4 regions of the Streptomyces sp. NPDC006925 genome follow, and region 2 is predicted to be linked to each of the others. Evidence: riboswitches for the same ligand, from Rfam matches in the RefSeq annotation. Region 2 holds a riboswitch; each other region holds the start of a gene.

Region 1 (4,833 bases), on a different contig from region 2:
GGACTACCAGCGCCTCTTCGGCTATGACGACCTGGTCATGACGCTGCTCTTCGCGACGTTCGCGCTGGTGAGTGGACCGACGCTGCTGCTGTGCGGGCCGGCCGCCGATGTCGTGGGCCCCCGGCCGGTGCTGCGGTCGAGCGTGCTGCTGGCCGCCGTCGGCTCCGGCTGCTTCCTCCTCGCCCTCGGCCCCGCCTGGCTCTTCGCCGGACGCGTGAGCCAGGCGCTGGCGCTGGGGGCCGCGACCGGCGCCGCCCAGGCCCTCATCACCCGGCACCAACACCCCTCAGCCCGTGTCGGCGGGCCTTTGCTGGCCGGGCTGGCCTTCGCGGCAGGCACCGCCGCGGGCCCCGCCGTCTCGGGGGTACTCGCCCAGTACGCGCCGGCCCCCCTGGTCACCCCCTACCTGCTGCACCTGGCGCTGCTGGCCCGGGTCTGGCACCTGATGCGCCGGAACATACCCGAGCCCGATCCGGGGGCCTCCGCGGGAGCCCGCCGACGGTGGCGCCCGGCCCGCCCGCAACTGCCCTCCGCCCTCCGGCCGTTGTTCGTCGCAGCGGGGCTGGCCGGGTTCCTCGCCTGGGCCGTCGTCGGCATCTACCTCGCGCTCCTTCCGGCGCTGCTCGCGCGTACCTCGCGCGGAGCGGGCCCGGCCCTGGCGGGAGGTGTGGTGGCGGCAGTTCTGGTGTGCTCGGTGCTGACGCAGTGCGCCGGGGCGCGCCGCTCGGCACGCTCGGCCCGGTTCGCCGGTCTCGCCGCACTGACCGTGAGCCTGGTGCTCCTGGCCACCGGCGGTGCCGCGTCGCTCCCCGCAACGCTCGTCTCCGCCCTGCTCGCCGGCTCCGGACACGGGCTGGCCGTCGGCGGGGCCGCCCGCGCGGTGGACGCGCGGACACCTCCCGGACACCGCGCCGGGATCGCGGCCGCGCTGTACCTCCTCTTCTACGCGGGGTCCGGAACCCCGGCCGTCGCCGTCGGGCTGATGTCCACGCACATGCCGCTCACTGCGGCGGTGACCGTGCTGAGCTGGGCCGGTGCCGCCCTCGGCGCGGTCGTTCTGTTCGCCACCTGCCGCCTGCCCGTCCCGATGCGACGAGACGGGCGGGCGACGCACTCCGCCGCGCGCGTCCCTCGCCGGGTCTTCCCGAGCGGCCTTCCGGCGCGTGGGACGGGGACGTCTGCACCGGCCCGGCTGCGCGGCCGCCGCCCACGCCCGTCGCCGCGTTCCTCCGTCGGCCCGGCGGACGTTCGTCCCCCGGGCCGACGGCCGGTCCCTCCTGGCCCGCATCGGCCGACAGCGCAGGAACACCCCTCCGGGACGTGGCGGAACCGCTGAACCGCATGAGGGCGACACGGGCAGAGCCACCGCCGGAGTCGGAGAGGGCACGCTCACCTCCGGAGTGCCGGCGCCCGGGACCGGGCGCGGATGGGCCGGGGACTCGCGGGGGCGCACTACCCAGGCGGGGGGCTCTGCGCCTAGGCTGGCGGGGCAGCTGGTTCGTCCCGTCCGCCAGGCGGGACGTCGTAAGAGGGAACCCGGTGGAAGTCCGGGACTGCCCCGCAGCGGTGAGTGGGAACGACAGCCGTCACACGCACTGGACCCGACGGTCCGGGAAGCGACGGCCAGTAGGAGCCCGCCGGGAGACCGGCAGGCGCGCCCGCGAGTCCGAAGACCTGCCCGTTGCCCGCACACGCCCATGTGTGTGCGGACATTCCGGTGACCTCGAGGGCGGGTCGGCGCAGAAATCCCGGTGGACGGACGCAGCCGCGCTTCCGTCGCCCACCGGTGTTCCGTCACCTTCGCTCCTCGTGCTCGCCGGGATCCCGACGAGACATCTCGCGAAGGAGATCTCCGTGACAGCGAAGTCCGCAGCCGCGGCAGCAGGAGCCACCGTCCACGGCTACCCGCGCCAGGGCCCGAACCGGGAACTGAAGAAGGCCGTCGAGGGCTACTGGAAGGGCCGCGTCACCGCCGCCGGCCTCCGGCGGACCGCGAAGGACCTGCGCGCCGCCAACTGGCGGCAGCTCGCCGAGACCGGCATCCACGAAGTGCCCACCGGCGACTTCTCCTACTACGACCACATGCTGGACACCAGCGTCATGGTCGGCGCGATCCCGCCACGGCACCGCGCCGCCGTGGCGGCCGACACGCTGGCCGGCTATTTCGCGATGGCCCGCGGCACCCAGGACGTGGCACCGCTGGAGATGACCAAGTGGTTCGACACCAATTACCACTACCTCGTCCCCGAGCTCGGTCCGGACACCGTTTTCGCGGCCGACGCCACCAAGCAGGCCGCCGAGCTCAAGGAAGCCCTCGCGCTGGGGCTCGCCGCCCGGCCCGTACTCGTCGGCCCGGTCACCTACCTCCTGCTGGCCAAGCCCGCCCCGGGCACCGTCGCGGACTTCCAGCCGCTGAGCCTGCTGGAGCGGCTCCTGCCGGTCTACGCCGAACTCCTCGCCGACCTCCGCGCTGCGGGCGCCGAATGGGTCCAGCTGGACGAGCCCGCGCTGGTCCAGGACCGCACCCAGCAGGAGCTGGCCGCTGCCGAGCGGGCCTACCGCGAACTCGGCGGACTCACCGACCGGCCGAAGCTGCTGGTCGCCTCCTACTTCGACCGGCTCGGCGACGCGCTGCCCGTGCTGGCGAAGGCGCCGGTCGACGGCCTCGCGGTCGACTTCACCGAGGCGGCCGCGGCCAACCTCGACGCGCTCGCCGCCGCCGGGGGCCTGCCCGGCAAGCGCCTGGTGGCCGGCGTCGTCAACGGCCGCAACATCTGGATCAACGACCTGGAGAAGTCCCTGACCACCCTGGGCACCCTCCTCGGTCTCGCCGGCCGGGTGGACGTGTCGGCCTCCTGCTCGCTGCTGCACGTGCCGCTGGACGTGCAGGCCGAACGCGACGTCGACCCCGAGGTGCTGCGCTGGCTCAGCTTCGCCCGGCAGAAGACCGCCGAGATCGCCACCCTCGCCAAGGGCCTGGCACAGGGCACCGACGCCATCGGCGCCGAACTGGCCGCAAACCGCGCCGCCCTGGCCTCCCGCACCAACTCCGCACTCACCCACGACCCGGCGGTACGGGCCCGGGCCGCGGCTGTCACCGAGGCCGAGACCCGCCGCTCCCCGTCCTACGCCGATCGCACCTCGGCCCAGCGCGCCCATCTGGGCCTGCCGGTGCTGCCGACCACCACCATCGGCTCCTTCCCGCAGACGACCGAACTGCGCACCGCCCGCGCCGACCTGCGCGCCGGGCGCATCGACACCGACGCCTACGAGGAGCGGATCAGGACCGAGATCCGCGACGTCCTGGCCTTCCAGGAGAAGGCCGGCATCGACGTGCTGGTGCACGGCGAACCCGAACGCAACGACATGGTGCAGTACTTCGCCGAACAGCTCACCGGCTACCTGGCCACCCAGCACGGCTGGGTGCAGTCCTACGGCACCCGCTACGTCCGCCCCCCGATCCTGGCCGGCGACCTCTCCCGCCCCGAGCCGATGACGGTGCGCTGGACGCAGTACGCCCAGTCGCTGACCGAACGCCCCGTCAAGGGCATGCTGACCGGCCCGGTCACCATGCTCGCCTGGTCCTTCGTCCGCGACGACCAGCCCCTCGGGGACACGGCACGCCAGGTCGCCCTCGCGCTGCGCGACGAAGTGGGCGACCTGGAGGCGGCCGGCACCTCGGTCATCCAGGTCGACGAACCCGCACTGCGCGAGACCCTTCCGCTGCGCGCCGCCGACCGCGATGCCTACCTGGCCTGGGCGACCGAGGCGTTCCGCCTCACCACCGCCGGAGTACGGCCCGACACCCAGATCCACACCCACATGTGCTACGCCGAGTTCGGCGACATCGTGCAGGCGATCGACGATCTGGACGCCGACGTCATCAGCCTGGAGGCCGCCCGCTCCCACATGCAGGTCGCCCACGAGCTGGCCGAACACGGCTACCCCCGCGAAGCCGGCCCCGGCGTCTACGACATCCACTCCCCCCGCGTGCCCGGTGCCGAAGAGGCCACAGCCCTGCTCCGCAGGGGTCTCGAAGCCATCCCGCCCGAGCGGCTGTGGGTCAACCCCGACTGCGGCCTCAAGACCCGCGGCTGGCCCGAGACCAGGGCTTCCCTGGAGAACCTGGTCGCCGCCGCACGAACGGTTCGTGCGGAGCTGCCGCACCGCGCGTCCTGATCCCGGTCCGCGGGCCGGAGCGGCCAGGTCGCGGCCGCTCCGGCCCGTGGGCCCGCACATGTCCCGGCGCGCCGCGAGGAGGGGCAGGATGGTCCCGAAGCCGCGAAGAGCGCAGCCGCAGGGCCAGTGCGCACCACAGACGAGGAGTTCCCCCATGACCGCCGAGCAGCGCTCCGTCCTCCGCACCGTCCGCCGGGCTCTCACGAGCGTGCCGGCGCTCCTCTACCTCACGGTGTGCGTGGGCCTGATCGGGTGGGCTGTCGCGGTCACGGCGTGGGACGAGAGCGGGGAGTCCATGGCCGGGGTGATCCCCACGTTCGCGACCCTGCCGCTCAGCCTGATCGTGCTGGCGCTCCCGCTGCCGGACGGACCGTGGGGGTTCGTCCCGCTCCTGCTGGGGTGCGCGCTGGTGAACGCCGTGCTCATCGGCTGGTGCGTACGCGCTCTGACGGGACGGTCCGGCTCCGCTGCGCGTTCCGGCTCCCGGACCTGACCGGGGCGGGTTCCTGTCCACGGCCCGGTCCCCGGCAGGCTCCGGCCCGACACGGCCGGGGACCGTCCGCGGCCGGGCGGGCCGGGGTGCTCAGCTCTCCCAGCGCGCCCGCACCTCCGCGGCCGTCGTGACCGTGGCGACGAGGGCGAGGGTGTGCCGGA
Region 2 (4,833 bases):
CGTGGCCGCCCAGCGTGATCCGGCCGCCGGTGGGCCGCAGCGTCCCGTAGACGCACCGCAGCAGGGTGGTCTTGCCGCTGCCGTTCGGCCCGACGACGCCGACGGTCTCGCCCGGCGCTGCCCGCAGGCGCACCCCGTCCAGCAGGACGCGTCCCTGCGCCGCCCGGTAGGACACCTCCTCGACGTCCAGGGCGTGCGGCGGCGTCACCCCATCACCCCCTCGGCGCGCCGGGTGCGGCGCAACAGCCACAGGAAGAACGGCCCGCCGGTGAGAGCCGTCAGCACACCGACCGGGATCTCCTCGGGCGCTGCGACGGTGCGCGCCGCCAGATCGGCCAGCACCAGGAAGGCCGCCCCGCCCAGCGCCGCGACGGGGAGCAGCGCCCGGTGCCCGGCACCGACCGCCATCCGCGCCGCGTGCGGCACCATCAGCCCGACGAAGCCGATCGCGCCGCTCACCGTGACCAGCACCGCCGTCACCAGGGAGGCCAGCACGAACGAGGCCGCGCGGAAGCGTCCGGTGTCCAGCCCCAGCACGGTGGCGCCCTCCTCACCGACCAGCAGCAGATCCAGCGGCCTGGCCAGCGCCAGCAGCAGGGCGAGCCCGGCGCCCAGCACCAGCGCGGGCAGCAGCAGGGTCTGCCAGCGGGCCTGGCCCAGCCCGCCCAGCGTCCAGAAGAGGATGGCCCGCAGATGCTCGTTCTCCGCGGAGGTCACCAGCACCAGGCTGGTCAGCGCGGAGAGCACGTACTGCACCGCGACTCCGGCCAGCACCAGTCGTCCCGTCGTCACCGCCGCGCCGCTCCGCGCCATCGCGTAGACGGTCACCATCGCCAGCAGCGCCCCGGCGAACGCGCCCGCCTGCATCGAGACGGCCCCGACGCCCAGGACGACGACCAGGACGGCGCCCGTGGAGGCGCCGGAGGAGATGCCCAGCAGATACGGATCGGCCAGCGGATTGCGCACCAGTGCCTGCAGCACCGCGCCCACCAGTGCCAGTCCGGCGCCGACGACGGCGGCCAGCAGCACCCGCGGCAGCCGCACATCGAGCACGATGGTGGTGAACGGGCCCGGCTGCGCCCGGCCGGTCAGGGCCGCCAGCACGTCGGGGAGCGGGATCCGGGCCGCGCCGAGCGCCAGCCCGGCCAGCGCCCCGGCGACCAGGACGGTGGCCAGCACGCCGCAGACCAGGGCGCACCGCAGCGGATCGGCGGAGGCGCGCGGCGCGGTGCTACTGCGCACCGGTGTCCTCCGGGCGCAGCTGCCGGGCCAGCGCGTCCACCGCGTCGGGCACCCGCGGGCCCAGTACCGCCGAGGAGAGCGGCAGCACGGCGAACCGCTCGTGCTCGATCGCGGGCACGTCGGCCAGCGCGGGGTCCTCCAGCAGCCGCTTCTTCTTCTGCGCGACGGTCGTTCCGCCGTAGTCGTAGATCACCACGACCTCCGGCTCGCGCTTGACGACCTGCTCCCAGGAGACGTCGGCGAACGTCTTGTCGAGGTCGGCGAAGACGTTGCGGGCGCCGGCCCGGCGCAGGATCTCGTCGCCGATGCCCGCGCCGCCCGCCGTGAACGCGGAGCTCTCCCCGCTGTCGTAGACGAACACCCGGGTGCTCTCCGTCCCCTTCAGCCGCTTCGCGGTGGCTGCCAGCTGCCGGTCCTGCTTCCTGACCAGCGCCGCGGCGCGTTCCGGTACGCCGAAGATCCGGCCGACCTCCCGGAACTCCCGGTGCAGCGTGTCGATGTCCACGTCCTCGGTGCAGGACTCCAGGTCGAGCCGGGTCGTGATGCCGCTCTCCCGCAGTGCCGCGCGCGACCGGCCCTCCGTCTTGTCGAAGGAGCTGGCGTAGCCGCCGTAGACGAAGTCCGGTGCGGCGCCCAGCAGCGTCTCTTTGGACGGGTACTTCTTCGCCAGGACGTCGATGCCCTGGTAGGCCTTCGCGTAGCGGGGCAGGATCCGGTCGTCCAGGTAGGCGGTGCCGACCATCCGGTCCTGCAGGCCGAGCGCCAGCATGATCTCGGTGACGTGCTGGTTCATGGTCACCGCCCGCTGCGGCGGCTCGGTGAAGGTGGTCTTCACCCCGCAGTTGGTGACGGTGTACGGGAAGCCCTCGGCGGAGGAGCCGCGCGCGTCTCCGCCTCCGTCGCCGGACCCCCCGGCGCAGGCGGTCACGGATATCAGCAGCAGCGAGGTGAGGACCGCGCGGCCGGTGCGGTGCGGCGGGCGCGGGTGTGCGGCGGTCCGGCCGGCGGCGGCCGAGCGGTTGCGGGCGGCTCCCGGGGGACGGCCCGGCACGAGGGCGCGGATGCGGCGCGGTCGGCGCATGGCCAGCAGATCCTTCTCCGTCAGAGGCCCGATCGCGGGGCCCGGCGTCGTACCGCGCCGGGGGCTTTCCGGGCGCGGCCGCCAGCAGGTCTTCGGACTCGGGACTGCGGGGGCGGTGCGCCTTCCCGGGGGCTGCGCCCCAGTGGCCTCGTGCACGCCCCAGTCCCACACCGCTGCGCGTCAGCTCCGGATTCGCACCGGATTCCCTGACCCGATCAAGGGTTTGACTGGCTGCTGCAACGTACCACGCACCCGGACGCCGGGGACGGGCGCGGCAGTGCCCCGGAACCCTGCGTAGGGGGAGAGGAGAAGGGACCCCGGGGCTTTACCCGGCCCCGGGGTCCTGGGTGCCGCTCGTTCGCACGCCCTGACGGTTCATGGGCGGATCGTTCGGCGATGTCCTCGCGTGGAGCCACTCCACCACGGCGCAGCGTGGACGCGCCGGCTGGGTTCGAACCAGCGTCTCGAGGTCGTCACCGCCCCGGTTGCCGGGCGATGAACGGCGATGCTGAGCGTGGAGCGAGAGGTTGAGACTGACCGGCGCCTGCGAGACACAGTGCGGCCGGGGGTTCACACATCAGCTTCAGTTTCAGCTTTGCGCTCCTGGCGCACCCCGGGCCGACGGGGCGTCGGCCCCTGGCCCGGGGAGTCTGGGGTGTCGGTCGGTCGCGGGCACTCTCCCGGATCGGTCGGGTGGACGGCACACGGACAGCCGTACGGTCAGGATACGGAGGGTCGGGGACGCGGAGGTCCGGGACGCGGACGCCCGCACCGGAGCGGGGCACCGGTGCGAGCGGTCAGGCGAACAGGTACCCGAAGACGGCCTCGCCGGCCCGCTTGTCGGCGACCTCGGTCCCGTTGGCCTCCTCGCGGGCGAACTTCACCGCGGCCGCGAGCTTGTCCAGCCGCTCCAGCAGTTCGTTGACCCGTCGGGCCGGGAGGGCCCCGGAGTACTTGACCGTGGTCCAGTAGCCGACGGGGATGTCCTCGTAGTAGACCTCGACCTGGGCCGGGTGCTTCTCGGTGGCCTCCGCCTTCACGTGGTTGCGCGGCACCTTCTTGGTGCGCACCGTGCGGACCTGCTCCGTCTTCCACCAGTCGGTGGAGGGGTCGATCTCCCACGCCTCGGCGCCGTCCAGGATCGGCAGCTTCCGCAGGAACGAGCCGAGCTCGCCCAGCTGCTTCTCCAGGAACAGCAGGTAGGAGACCGGCACGTCGGAGAGCACCGTACGGCCGTCGACCGAGACGTCCGCGCGGGCTGTGAGGTTCGACCAGTCCTTGGTGGCCGTCACATCGAACAGCCGCGTGAGGATCTTCGCCGTTTCCTTCAGTACATCCTCGGCCTTGACCTGGACGCGTGTCGACTCCGGCGGAAGCTGCTCGCCCTCTTCGTCCTTGGGCTGGTACGTACGCGAGATACCCGCGAGCATCTGCGGTTTCGTCAGCCCGTGCTGGGCCTGCGCCAGGTCCTGCACCACCTTGGACTTGACGCCCTTCTCGACTGCGATGATCTGATTCAGCTTCGCCACGAAAGCGAAGCTAGCAGCCCGACTCGGCGCACAGCCAACGGTTTTGTTCGACAGCGCCTCGGAGCGCCCCTCACACATCCGGGTGAAAAAGGATGTTCGTCATTCCAGGCCGGGTAGGCCGATCCCGCACCGAATCGACGAGCCGAGGGACGAACGTTGTCGCAACCCTTCGAACTGCCCGACTTCTACGTGCCCTACCCCGCCCGTCTCAACCCGCACGTCGACCAGGCGCGCACCCATTCCCGGGAGTGGGCACGGCAGATGGGAATGCTGGAGGGGTCCGGGATCTGGGACACCGCCGACCTGGACGCGCACGACTACGCGCTGCTGTGCGCCTACACCCACCCCGACGCCACCGCCGACGACCTGGCGCTGGTCACCGACTGGTACGTGTGGGTCTTCTTCTTCGACGACCATTTCCTGGAAGAGTTCAAACGCACCCAGGACCGCGTGGGCGGCAAGGCGTATCTGGACCGGCTGCCGCTGTTCATGCCGCTGGAGGACGACCCGACGGTGCCGCCGCCCCGGCCCGCCAACCCGGTCGAGGCGGGGCTGGCCGACCTGTGGGCCAGGACGGTGCCGTCGATGTCGGCGGACTGGCGCGCGCGGTTCGCCGTCAGCACCGAGAACCTGCTCAACGAGTCGCTGTGGGAGCTGTCCAACATCAACATCGGCCGGGTGCCCAACCCGGTCGAGTACATCGAGATGCGCCGCAAGGTCGGCGGCGCCCCCTGGTCGGCCGGGCTGGTGGAGTTCGCCGAGCACGCCGAGGTGCCCGCGGCCGTCGCCGCGTCCCGCCCGCTGTGCGTGCTGCGCGACACCTTCTCCGACGCCGTGCACCTGCGCAACGACCTGTTCTCCTACGAGCGCGAGATCGGCGACGAGGGTGAACTGTCCAACGGCGTGCTGGTGCTGGAGACCTTCCTGGAGTGCACCACCCAGGAGGCCGCCGAGTCCGTGAACGACCTGCTGACCTCCCGG
Region 3 (4,833 bases), on a different contig from region 2:
CGTCCACCGGGCCGGAGGTCACCCCGCCCGTGGTGAGCAGCGCGGCGTCGTCGGCCCAGCGCAGCGCGAGATCCACGTCGTGCGTGGCCATCACCACCGTGGTGCCGCCGTCCCGGAGCTCGCCGAGGGTCGCCAGCAGCCGCTCCTGGCCGTCCGGGTCGAGCCCCGCGGTCGGCTCGTCCAGGATCAGCACCCGCGGCCGCATCGCGACCGCGCCCGCGATCGCGGCCCGTTTGCGCTGTCCGTAGGAGAGCAGATGGGTGGGCCGGTCGGCGAGTGGCGCGATGTCCAGCGCGGTGAGCGCCTCCTGGACGCGCTCGTGTACCTGCGGAGCGGACAGCCCCAGATTGAGCGGTCCGAAGGAGACGTCCTGGGCGACGGACGCGGCGAACAGCTGGTCGTCCGGGTCCTGCACGACGAGCTGTACCGCCGTGCGGAGCCGGGTGAGGCCCTTGCGGTCGTACCGGACCGGGTCGCCCGCCACCGCCAGTTGCCCCGTCCGAGGCCGCAACCCGCCGCTGAGCAGCCGCATCAGGGTGGTCTTGCCGCTGCCGTTGCGGCCCAGGAGGGCGAGGGCGCGGCCCTCGCGCACCTCGAAGTCGAGGGCGCTGAGCACGACCGGGCCGTCCTCGTACGCGAAGGACACGCCCCGCAGGGCGACCAGGGCCGACTCGTTCATGACAGCGGACTCTCCAATCCGAGGGTGGCTGCGGTGACGGCGGCGAGCAGCAGCAGGCTCGCGGCGGTGAAGCGGACGGAGACGCGCGCTTCGGGCACCAGGACGCGCAGGGTGCCCTCGTAGCCCCGTCCGGCGAGACCGGCCTGGAGCCGGGCTGCCCGGTCGAAGGCGCGTACGAAAGCGATCGCGCCGAGCCCGGCTGTGGAACGCCACTGCGCGGCCCGTGTGGTGTGTCCGAGCCGGGCGGCCTGCGCCTCCCGGACGCGGCGCATGGAATCGAGGAGCAGGAAGCCGGTGCGGTACGTCATCAGCGCGACGTCCACCACGGGCGCGGGCACCCCGGCCCGGACCAGACGCGGCAGCAGGTCGGACATCGGGGTGGTGAAGGCGAACAGGAGCACACCGAGCGAGGCCGCGGAGGTGCGCAGCAGCAGCCGGCCCGCGCGGGCGAGGCCGCCGTCGGCCAGGGTGACGAACCCGTCCGGGCCGCCGACCTGGAACAGCAGGGTGACCGCTCCGGTCACGCAGAAGCCCACCGGCACCCGGTACGCCCGCCAGAGTCTGCGGGCGGGCACCCCCGCCGGGCCCAGCAGCACGATGAGAGCCGTCCCGAGCACGAGTGCCGCGCCGGGCCAGGGCGGCAGCGAGATGGCCAGGACGGTCAGCCCCAGCCCGAGCACGGCTTTGTCCACGGGGTGGCGGCGGCGCCAGCGGCTGCTGTGCGCCGCCGCGTCGATGGGCAGCACAGCGGGTCAGGCCCGCCCGGTGGCGGACTCGTCGGCGCCGCTGTCGGTGCGCTCGTCGGCCTGCCGCGCCCGGGCGGCCCGCTGCTCGCCCTGGCGGCGGCCGCGGCGCAGTCCGAAGTAGTAGGCCAGGACGCCCGCGCCGAGGGCGGCCTGCAGCGCGAAGAGCGCCGACTCGATCTCGCCGGAGGGTGGTTCGTACAGCGGCGAGAACCACGGCTCGTAGTCCGGCTCCAGCTCGGTGATGGCCGTCTCGGCCTGCGCGTCGGACCCGGCGAACGGCTCCTCCTTGTCGTCGCCGAGCCCCAGGGCCAGCGGCAGGACGGCGAGTGCCGCCACGAGGACGAGCAGCAGCGCGTTGATCTTGGTGTTGCGCTTCATCGTGCCGCCGCCTCCGTCTCGGTCCGGTTCCGCTTGCCCGACAGGAGCACGCCGAGCCGGGTCAGTTCGCCCTTGCTGGACTGCACCAGCAGGCGCATGACGAGCACCGTGAGGAGTCCCTCGCTGATCGCGAGCGGAATCTGGGTGACCGCGAAGATGGAACCGAACTTGCCCAGTGCGCCGAGGAAGCCGCTGCTCGGGTCGGGGAAGGCGAGCGCGAGCTGCACGCTGGTGACGCAGTAGGTGGACAGGTCGGCGACGAACGCGCCGGCGAACACCCCGACCATCAGCGGCGCGCCGAAGCGCCGCAGCAGCCGGTACGCACCGTACCCGGCCCACGGCCCGACGATCGCCATCGAGAAGACGTTGGCGCCGAGCGTGGTCAGCCCGCCGTGGGCGAGCAGCAGCGCCTGGAACAGCAGGACGATGGTGCCCAGCACGGCCATGATCGGCGGCCGGAACAGGATGGCCCCCAGACCGGTACCGGTGGGGTGGGAACAACTGCCGGTGACCGATGGCAGCTTCAGTGCCGACAGGACGAACGTGAAAGCGCCCGCGGCTCCCAGCAGCAGGGTGCTCTCGGGATGCTCCCTGACCTCACGGGTCAGGGACCGGGCTCCGTGGACGACGAACGGCGCCGCCGCGACGCCCCAGGCGACCGCGTGCGCCGGAGGCAGAAAACCCTCGGCTATGTGCATGGCTCAGCAGACCCTCTCCAGCACCTCGTGGATGGACGACGTGCCTTGGCCGGTCTCCTGGCTCACGGGTACACCGCCCGCACTCCGCCTTCCCGGGTCCGAGGACCCAGTGGCTGCCCGCAAGGGCCGGAGCCGGCATTCCCGATCACAGTGGCGAGGGCCGCACCGGTTTCACACCGGATTTCCCGTTCACCAAGGCGTGGCGACACTAGTCGCACACACGTCAGGTGACAAGCCGGGGGCAGGGAGTGCGAAAGCGGAGGTCACCTCCGCGTCCCGGGTCGCGCACCCCGGCGGACGCGCACCGGCGCGCAATGGTAGGGGCGTGCGCGCGGAGTGCTCTCGCGGTGCCGGCCGCACAGGTGCACGGCGCACCGGATCGGGCCGGCAGGCGGCAACGCGCACCGGGGGCACGGAAGGTGCACGAAACCCGGCGATTCGCCCGGAGAGGTCCCCCTGCGCGGCCCGTCCCCGCGCGGCACCCGCCGAGCCGGAACCCCCGGTTCAGGCGGCTGATGCCTGGGGGCCATCACCCGGCCCGCCCGCGGCGCTACTCATGACCCGGCGGGACGTGCTCCCGAAGGACACCGGGCGAGCCCCACCGCCCGGAACCGGGGCACGTGCCGCTGCGAGAAGTCCGGGTCCGTGCGGGCCCGGCCTCGCCCACCGCCCGACCCGGTCCGCCGGGCCGGGCACGAGCCTGCTGAGGAGACACCACGATGACCACCTCATACACGGCAAGGGAAAGCGCCGCCTACACCGCGGCCGTCGCCGACTCCGCGGCCGAGGTGCGGGCCGCGCAGCGGCTCCGCCACCAGGTGTTCGGCGAGGAGATGGGGGCCGCTGCCGGGTCCCGCTCATCCGGCCTCGACGTGGACGCCTTCGACTCCGCCGCGGACCATCTGATCGTCACGGACACCGCCACGGGTGACGTCGTCGGCACCTACCGCCTCCTGCCGCCGGGCAGGGTCCGGCACTCCTACGCGGACGGCGAGTTCGACCTGGGAGCGCTGGCGGGGATCCGCACGTCGATGATCGAGGCGGGGCGGTCGTGCGTGCATCCCGGCCACCGCTCCGGAGCGGTGATCAATCTGATGTGGTCGGCGCTCGCCCGCTACGTGCTGCTGTCGGGGCACCGCTACCTGGCGGGATGCGCCTCGGTACCGCTGGCGGACGGCGGGCGGAGTGCGGCGCACACGTGGGCGCTGTGCGCGGCACGCCATGCGCCGCCCTCCGGCATGGAGGTCTTCCCACACCGCCCGTGGCGGCCGTCGGCGCCGGTGCGGGTGGCGGAACCGGCCAGGGCCCGCTCCGCGCTGCTCCCGCCGCTGCTGCGCGGGTACCTGCGGCTCGGCGCATGGGTGTGCGGAGCCCCCGCCCACGACCCGGAGTTCGGCGTCGCCGACTTCTTCGTGGTGCTCGACATGGAGCAGTTGAACGACCGCTACCACCGCTACTTCCTCGGGGAGCCGAGATGAGCTGCTGGACCGTGGCCTCACCCTGCACCGTGCGGTGCGCAGCCCACCGGGTACCACCGGTGGCCGCCGCCGTACGGGCGCGCCGGTACGCGGCACTGGCCGGCGCGCTGCTCCGGGGGCTGGCGAGCGGTCCGCGCCTCGCCTGCGGGGAGGTGCTGCGCACCCAGGCGCGGGGGGTGATCCGGGCGCTCGGTGCCACGCTGGAGGCCCCGGCGTCCCTCTCCGGCCGGCGCCGGCGTCCGGGCGAGACGGGCTCGCTGATCGTCTCCGACCACATCTCCTGGCTCGACGCGCTCGCGCTGCTGGCCGTCGAACCGGCGACCGCGCTCGCCAAACGGGAGGTGGCGCAGTGGCCGCTGTTCGGTCCCCTGGCGCAACGCGCGGGGGTGCAGTTCATCGACCGGGACCGGATCCGTACGCTGCCCGACACGGTGGCGCAGGTGGCGGCCGTGCTGCGCGGGGGCCGTTCGGTGCTGGTCTTTCCGCAGGGCACCACGTGGTGCACCGAGTCGGGCAGCGGATTCCGCCGCGCCCTCTTCCAGGCCGCGGTCGACGCCGAAGCTCCGGTGCGGCCTGTGACGGTCAGCTACCGGCAGGGCGGCGAACCCAGCACGGTGGCGGCCTTCCTCGGCGACGACACGTTCACCGCTTCGCTGCACCGGGTGATCGGTGCCCGGGACCTGGCCGTACGCGTCACGCCGCATCCCGCGCTGCACCCCGCGCGGGACCGCCGTGCCCTGGCGGCGGCCGCGCACGCGGCGATCCGCGGCACGGGCGCGCCCGCTCATCCGTGAACCCCAGGGCCGGCGGGCTCTGTTCGGCACGCCGCGGAAGCGGCCCGTGCGGCTCCGCGG
Region 4 (4,833 bases), on a different contig from region 2:
CGTCGCGTTGGTTCCGCGGAGCCCGCTGACTACGGTGTGATCTGGCCCACACAACAGGCGTCAGGGGGCGACACTTCGATGCCCGCCCCAGTTCACCTTCCGTTCACTCGCCGTCTTTACGTTCACGACGTCACTGCCCCTCGAACTGATTGTGCCTGGTGAATGGAACACATCACGCTTCTCATCGGGATCGTGATCGTCACGGCCTTGGTGTTCGACTTCACGAACGGCTTCCACGACACGGCCAACGCCATGGCCACGACCATCTCCACCGGGGCGCTGGCCCCGCGGGCGGCGGTCGCCATGTCGGCGGTCCTCAACCTCCTCGGCGCCTTCCTGTCCATCGAGGTGGCCAAGACCATTTCCTCGGGAATCATCGACGAAGGTTCCGGCATCCGGCCCGAAGTGATCTTCGCGGGGCTGGTGGGCGCGATCATCTGGAACCTGCTGACCTGGCTCGCGGGGCTGCCCTCCAGCTCCTCGCACGCCCTGATGGGCGGACTGATCGGCGCGACGCTCGCCGCCGTCGGCACCGGCGCGGTCAACGGTGACGTCGTCGTCATGAAGGTCCTCATCCCGGCACTGGCCGCGCCCGTGGTCGCGGGCCTGGCCTCCCTGTGCGCCACCCGGCTGACCTACCGGGTCGCCCGGCACGCCGACGAGGAGCGGACCGCCAAGGGCTACCGCGCCGGCCAGATCACCTCGGCCGCACTGGTCTCCCTCGCCCACGGCACGAACGACGCGCAGAAGACCATGGGCGTCATCACCCTGGCACTGGTCACCGGCGGCGCGCTGGCGCCCGGCTCCGACCCGCCGGTGTGGGTCATCGCCTCGGCGGGGCTCGCCATCGCACTGGGCACCTACCTGGGCGGCTGGCGCATCATCCGCACCATGGGCAAGGGCATCACCGACATCCAGCCGCCGCAGGGCTTCGCCGCCCAGACCAGCGCGGCGGCCACCATCCTGGCCTCCTCGCACATCGGCTTCTCCCTCTCCACCACCCACGTGTGCTCGGGCGCCGTGATGGGCTCCGGCCTCGGCCGCAAGGGCGGCGTGGTGCGGTGGGGGACGGCCGGCCGGATGGTCGTCGGCTGGGCACTGACCCTCCCCGCCGCCGGCGGAGTCGCGGCGGGTGCCGCGCTCCTGGCCGAGCAGGGCGACTGGGGCGTGGCGACCGTCGCCGTCCTCGCGCTCGCGCTCTGCGGCGCCATCTGGGCCCGCTCGCGGCGCGCGCCGGTGGACCACACCAACGTCAACGGCGACTCCCCCACCGCGGTGGAGCCCACCGGGATCCCCGGCCCGGCCGCCGAACCGACCGCGGAGCCCGCACCCATGTCCGTGCCCGCCGGCGTGGTCACCACCGCCGTCCGGGCCGTCGCCCCGCCCCCGCCGCCCGCGGGACTGGCGGTCGGCTCCGCCGAGGAGGCAGCGCCCTCCGAGACCCCGCAACCGACCGGCCGCCCCGCGTCGGCGAGCAGCCTCAGCTAGGCAGAAGGGACGACCACATGCACATCGACTGGGCCGCGCTCGGCCAGGTCTTCGGCGTCAGCCTGGTGGCGACGGTGGGACTCGTCGGCATCTTCACCCTCGGCATCGTCTCCGGCTCGCCGCGCACCGCCGGCACCGCTCCCTCGGCACTGGCCCGCACCGGCGCCTACGCCTGCTACGGGCTGTGCCTGGCAGCGGTGGCGTACGGGATCTACCTGATCGCGGGCTGAGCCCGCTCCCGTCCCGGCGGCCCACGGCAGGGCTGCCGCGGCCGGACGAGCCGCTTCGGTGAGGGGGTACGGGAGCATCCCGTACCCCCTCACCGACGTTGCTGCTCGCCGCCCCGTCGCAGGTCAAGGGCGAGTTGACGGGGCCGGACCGGCGTGGTGGACTTCCCGTGCCAAACGGCGGCATGGAGAGGAAGCCGGTGCGAATCCGGCGCGGTCCCGCCACTGTCACCGGGGAGCGCCACCCCAACGAAGCCACGGCCCGCACGGGCTGGAAGGCCGGGGACGGTGTGGATCCGGGAGCCAGGAGACTCTCGCCGCCGGTCGACTCGAGCCAGGGCGAGGACCCTGAGTGAGGACGCCGAGATGCGTGGCTGTGCCGCCATATCCGCCGCCGACGTGCCCGCCGCCGCGGGGAACACCGTCGCGGGGACCGCTGCCGTGGGTGAGTGCGCCGGACCCGTCCGCTGATGGGCGGCGCTGACGTCCAGGTGCGCGGGATCCTGCTGGGGTTCGCCGCCGACGCGCTGCTGGGCGATCCGCGGCGCGGCCACCCGGTGGCCGTCTTCGGCCGGGCCGCCGGAGCGCTGGAGCGCCGGCTGTGGCGTGACGACCGGGGTGCGGGCGCGCTGCACACATTCCTCGCCGCGGGCGGCGCCGTCGCCGCGGCCGGTGCCGCCCGCCGTGCCGCGCGCAGCCGGGCGGCTGCGCCGCTCCCCGAACTCGTCCTGACCGCCGCCACGACCTGGGCCGTCCTCGGGGGGACGTCGCTGACCCGGGAGGCGCGGGCCGTGTGCGGCGCGCTGGAGGCCGGGGACCTGGAGCTGGCACGCGAGCGGCTGCCCGCACTGTGCGGGCGCGATCCGCAGCGGCTGGAGGCACCGGAAGTGGCCCGTGCCGTGGTGGAGTCGGTCGCGGAGAACACCTCGGACGCCGTGGTGGGGGCCCTGGTCTGGGGAGCGGTCGCCGGTGTCCCCGGTCTGGTGGGCTTCCGCGCCGTCAACACGCTGGACGCGATGGTCGGCCACCGCTCCCCGCGGCACCGCCGCTTCGGCTGGGCCGCCGCGCGGCTGGACGACGTGGCGGGCGGCCCGGGAGCGCGGCTGACCGCCGTGCTGGCCGCGCTCGCCGGACCCGATCCGCGCGGTGCCCTGCGCGCCTGGCGGGCCGACGCACACCGCCATCCCAGCCCCAACGCGGGCCCGGTGGAGGCGTCGTTCGCGGGCGCCCTCGGGCTGCGGCTGGGCGGCACGCTCGCCTACGGCGGGCGGGTCGAGCACCGGCCCGTCCTCAACGCTTCCGGCCGCGCCGTACGCACCGCCGACATCGAGCGGGCCGTGCGGCTGTCGCGCCGGGTGGGGCAACTGGCCCTGGTGACGAGCTGTCTGACGGGAGCGGCGGTGCGCCGCCTGCGGCGGGGCCGCGCGACGGGAGGAACACGGTGAGCGGGCGCGGAACGGGCGGGCTGCTGGTCGCGGGGACGACCTCGGACGCGGGCAAGAGCGTGGTGACGGCGGGCATCTGCCGCTGGCTGGCCCGCAAGGGGATACGCGTCGCGCCGTTCAAGGCGCAGAACATGTCGCTCAACTCCTATGTCACCTCCGACGGGGCGGAGATCGGCCGCGCCCAGGCCATGCAGGCCGCCGCGGCGCGGGTGGAGCCGAGCGCGCTGATGAACCCGGTGCTGCTGAAGCCGGGCGGCGACCGCACCAGCCAGGTCGTCCTGCTGGGCAAGGCGGTCGGCGAGATGTCGGCGCAGGGCTATTTCGGGCGCCACCCGGGCGGCGGGAGGCCCGCCGGGGACGGAGCGGGCGGCGAGGGCGCGCCGCCGGCGGGGCGCGCGGAGCTGCTGGAGACGGTCGCGGGCTGTCTGGAGGAGCTGCGGCGCACCCACGACGCGGTCGTCTGCGAGGGCGCGGGCAGCCCGGCCGAGATCAACCTGCGGCGCAGCGACATCGTCAACATGGGGCTGGCCCGGGCCTGCCGGCTGCCGGTGCTGGTGGTCGGCGACATCGACCGCGGCGGGGTGTTCGCCTCGCTCTTCGGTACGACGGCGCTGCTGGCACCGGAGGACCAGGCGCTGCTCGCGGGCTATCTGGTCAACAAGTTCCGCGGCGACGGCTCGCTGCTGGAGCCCGGCCTTCAGATGCTGCGGAAGCTGACGGGGCGCCCCACGCTGGGGGTGCTGCCCTACCGGCACGGGCTGGGCATCGACGAGGAGGACGGGTTGCGGGTGTCGCTGCGCGGGACCGTGCGCGAGTCCGCCGTCGCGGGCCCGTACGGCGCGGACGTGCTGCGGGTGGCCGTGCTGCCGGTGCCGCTGATGTCCAACTTCACGGATGTGGACGCGTTGGCGGCCGAGCCCGGCGTGGTGGTGCGGTTCAGCGACCGCCCCGAGGAGCTGGCCGACGCGGACCTGGTGGTGGTGCCGGGCACCCGCGGGACGGTCAAGGCCCTGGAGTGGGTGCGGGCGCGGGGGCTGGCGGCGGCGCTGGCGCGGCGCGCGGCCGAGGGCCGTCCCGTGCTGGGGATCTGCGGCGGCTACCAGTTGCTGGGCGAGCGCATCGAGGACGACGTCGAGTCGCGGGCGGGCGAGGTCGACGGCCTCGGACTGCTGCCGGTGCGGGTGCGGTTCGCGCCGGACAAGACGCTGGCACGCCCGCACGGGCTGGCGCTGGGCGAGCCGGTGGAGGGGTACGAGATCCACCACGGGGTGGCCGATGTGCGAGGCGGCGAGCCGTTTCTGCGCGCCGCTGACGGCGCCGACGGCGCTGACGGCACTCCCGTGGACGGCTGCCGGGTCGGCGCCGTGTGGGGCACCCACTGGCACGGCTCGCTGGAGTCGGACGGGTTCCGCCGCGCCTTCCTGCGCCGGGTCGCCGCCGACGCGGGCCGCGCGTTCGCACCGGCGCCGGACACCCGGTTCGCGGCGCTGCGCGAGGAGCAGCTCGACCGGCTGGGCGATCTGATCGAGGAGCACGCGGACACGGACGCGCTGCTGCGGCTCATCGAGGACGGCGTGCCGGAGGGGCTGCCGTTCGTACCGCCGGGGGCGCCGTGAGAGGCCCCGGGTCCGGGCGGCGCGGCACGGCACGCGGCACAGCAGGCGCGGCACCCG

What was found. Region 2 has a riboswitch for cobalamin ahead of ACFYNS_RS04140 (ABC transporter substrate-binding protein). Riboswitches for the same ligand answer to the same signal wherever they lie in the genome.
Region 1: it holds a riboswitch for cobalamin, as region 2 does, so the genes downstream of both, metE (5-methyltetrahydropteroyltriglutamate--homocysteine S-methyltransferase) here and ACFYNS_RS04140 (ABC transporter substrate-binding protein) in region 2, are expected to answer to the same signal.
Region 3: it holds a riboswitch for cobalamin, as region 2 does, so the genes downstream of both, ACFYNS_RS00675 (energy-coupling factor ABC transporter permease) here and ACFYNS_RS04140 (ABC transporter substrate-binding protein) in region 2, are expected to answer to the same signal.
Region 4: it holds a riboswitch for cobalamin, as region 2 does, so the genes downstream of both, ACFYNS_RS13420 (cobalamin biosynthesis protein) here and ACFYNS_RS04140 (ABC transporter substrate-binding protein) in region 2, are expected to answer to the same signal.

Annotation. Positions count from the first base shown of each region.
Region 1 covers NZ_JBIAGB010000001.1:535,645-540,477, forward strand. Annotated here, with positions in the region: gene ACFYNS_RS02510 (MFS transporter) at 1-1,336, shown strand, start outside; cobalamin riboswitch at 1,478-1,697, shown strand; gene metE (5-methyltetrahydropteroyltriglutamate--homocysteine S-methyltransferase) at 1,855-4,179, shown strand; gene ACFYNS_RS02520 (SCO4225 family membrane protein) at 4,334-4,672, shown strand; gene ACFYNS_RS02525 (cysteine hydrolase) at 4,763-4,833, opposite strand, start outside.
Region 2 covers NZ_JBIAGB010000002.1:328,511-333,343, forward strand. Annotated here, with positions in the region: gene ACFYNS_RS04130 (ABC transporter ATP-binding protein) at 1-208, opposite strand, end outside; gene ACFYNS_RS04135 (FecCD family ABC transporter permease) at 205-1,242, opposite strand; gene ACFYNS_RS04140 (ABC transporter substrate-binding protein) at 1,232-2,323, opposite strand; cobalamin riboswitch at 2,389-2,570, opposite strand; gene ACFYNS_RS04145 (hypothetical protein) at 3,121-3,852, opposite strand; gene ACFYNS_RS04150 (germacradienol/geosmin synthase) at 4,009-4,833, shown strand, end outside.
Region 3 covers NZ_JBIAGB010000001.1:139,057-143,889, forward strand. Annotated here, with positions in the region: gene ACFYNS_RS00660 (ATP-binding cassette domain-containing protein) at 1-679, opposite strand, end outside; gene cbiQ (cobalt ECF transporter T component CbiQ) at 676-1,425, opposite strand; gene ACFYNS_RS00670 (energy-coupling factor ABC transporter substrate-binding protein) at 1,432-1,803, opposite strand; gene ACFYNS_RS00675 (energy-coupling factor ABC transporter permease) at 1,800-2,501, opposite strand; cobalamin riboswitch at 2,531-2,713, opposite strand; gene ACFYNS_RS00680 (GNAT family N-acyltransferase) at 3,221-3,979, shown strand; gene ACFYNS_RS00685 (lysophospholipid acyltransferase family protein) at 3,976-4,773, shown strand.
Region 4 covers NZ_JBIAGB010000008.1:18,386-23,218, forward strand. Annotated here, with positions in the region: gene ACFYNS_RS13410 (anion permease) at 163-1,488, shown strand; gene ACFYNS_RS13415 (hypothetical protein) at 1,506-1,718, shown strand; cobalamin riboswitch at 1,905-2,029, shown strand; gene ACFYNS_RS13420 (cobalamin biosynthesis protein) at 2,186-3,160, shown strand; gene ACFYNS_RS13425 (cobyric acid synthase) at 3,157-4,776, shown strand.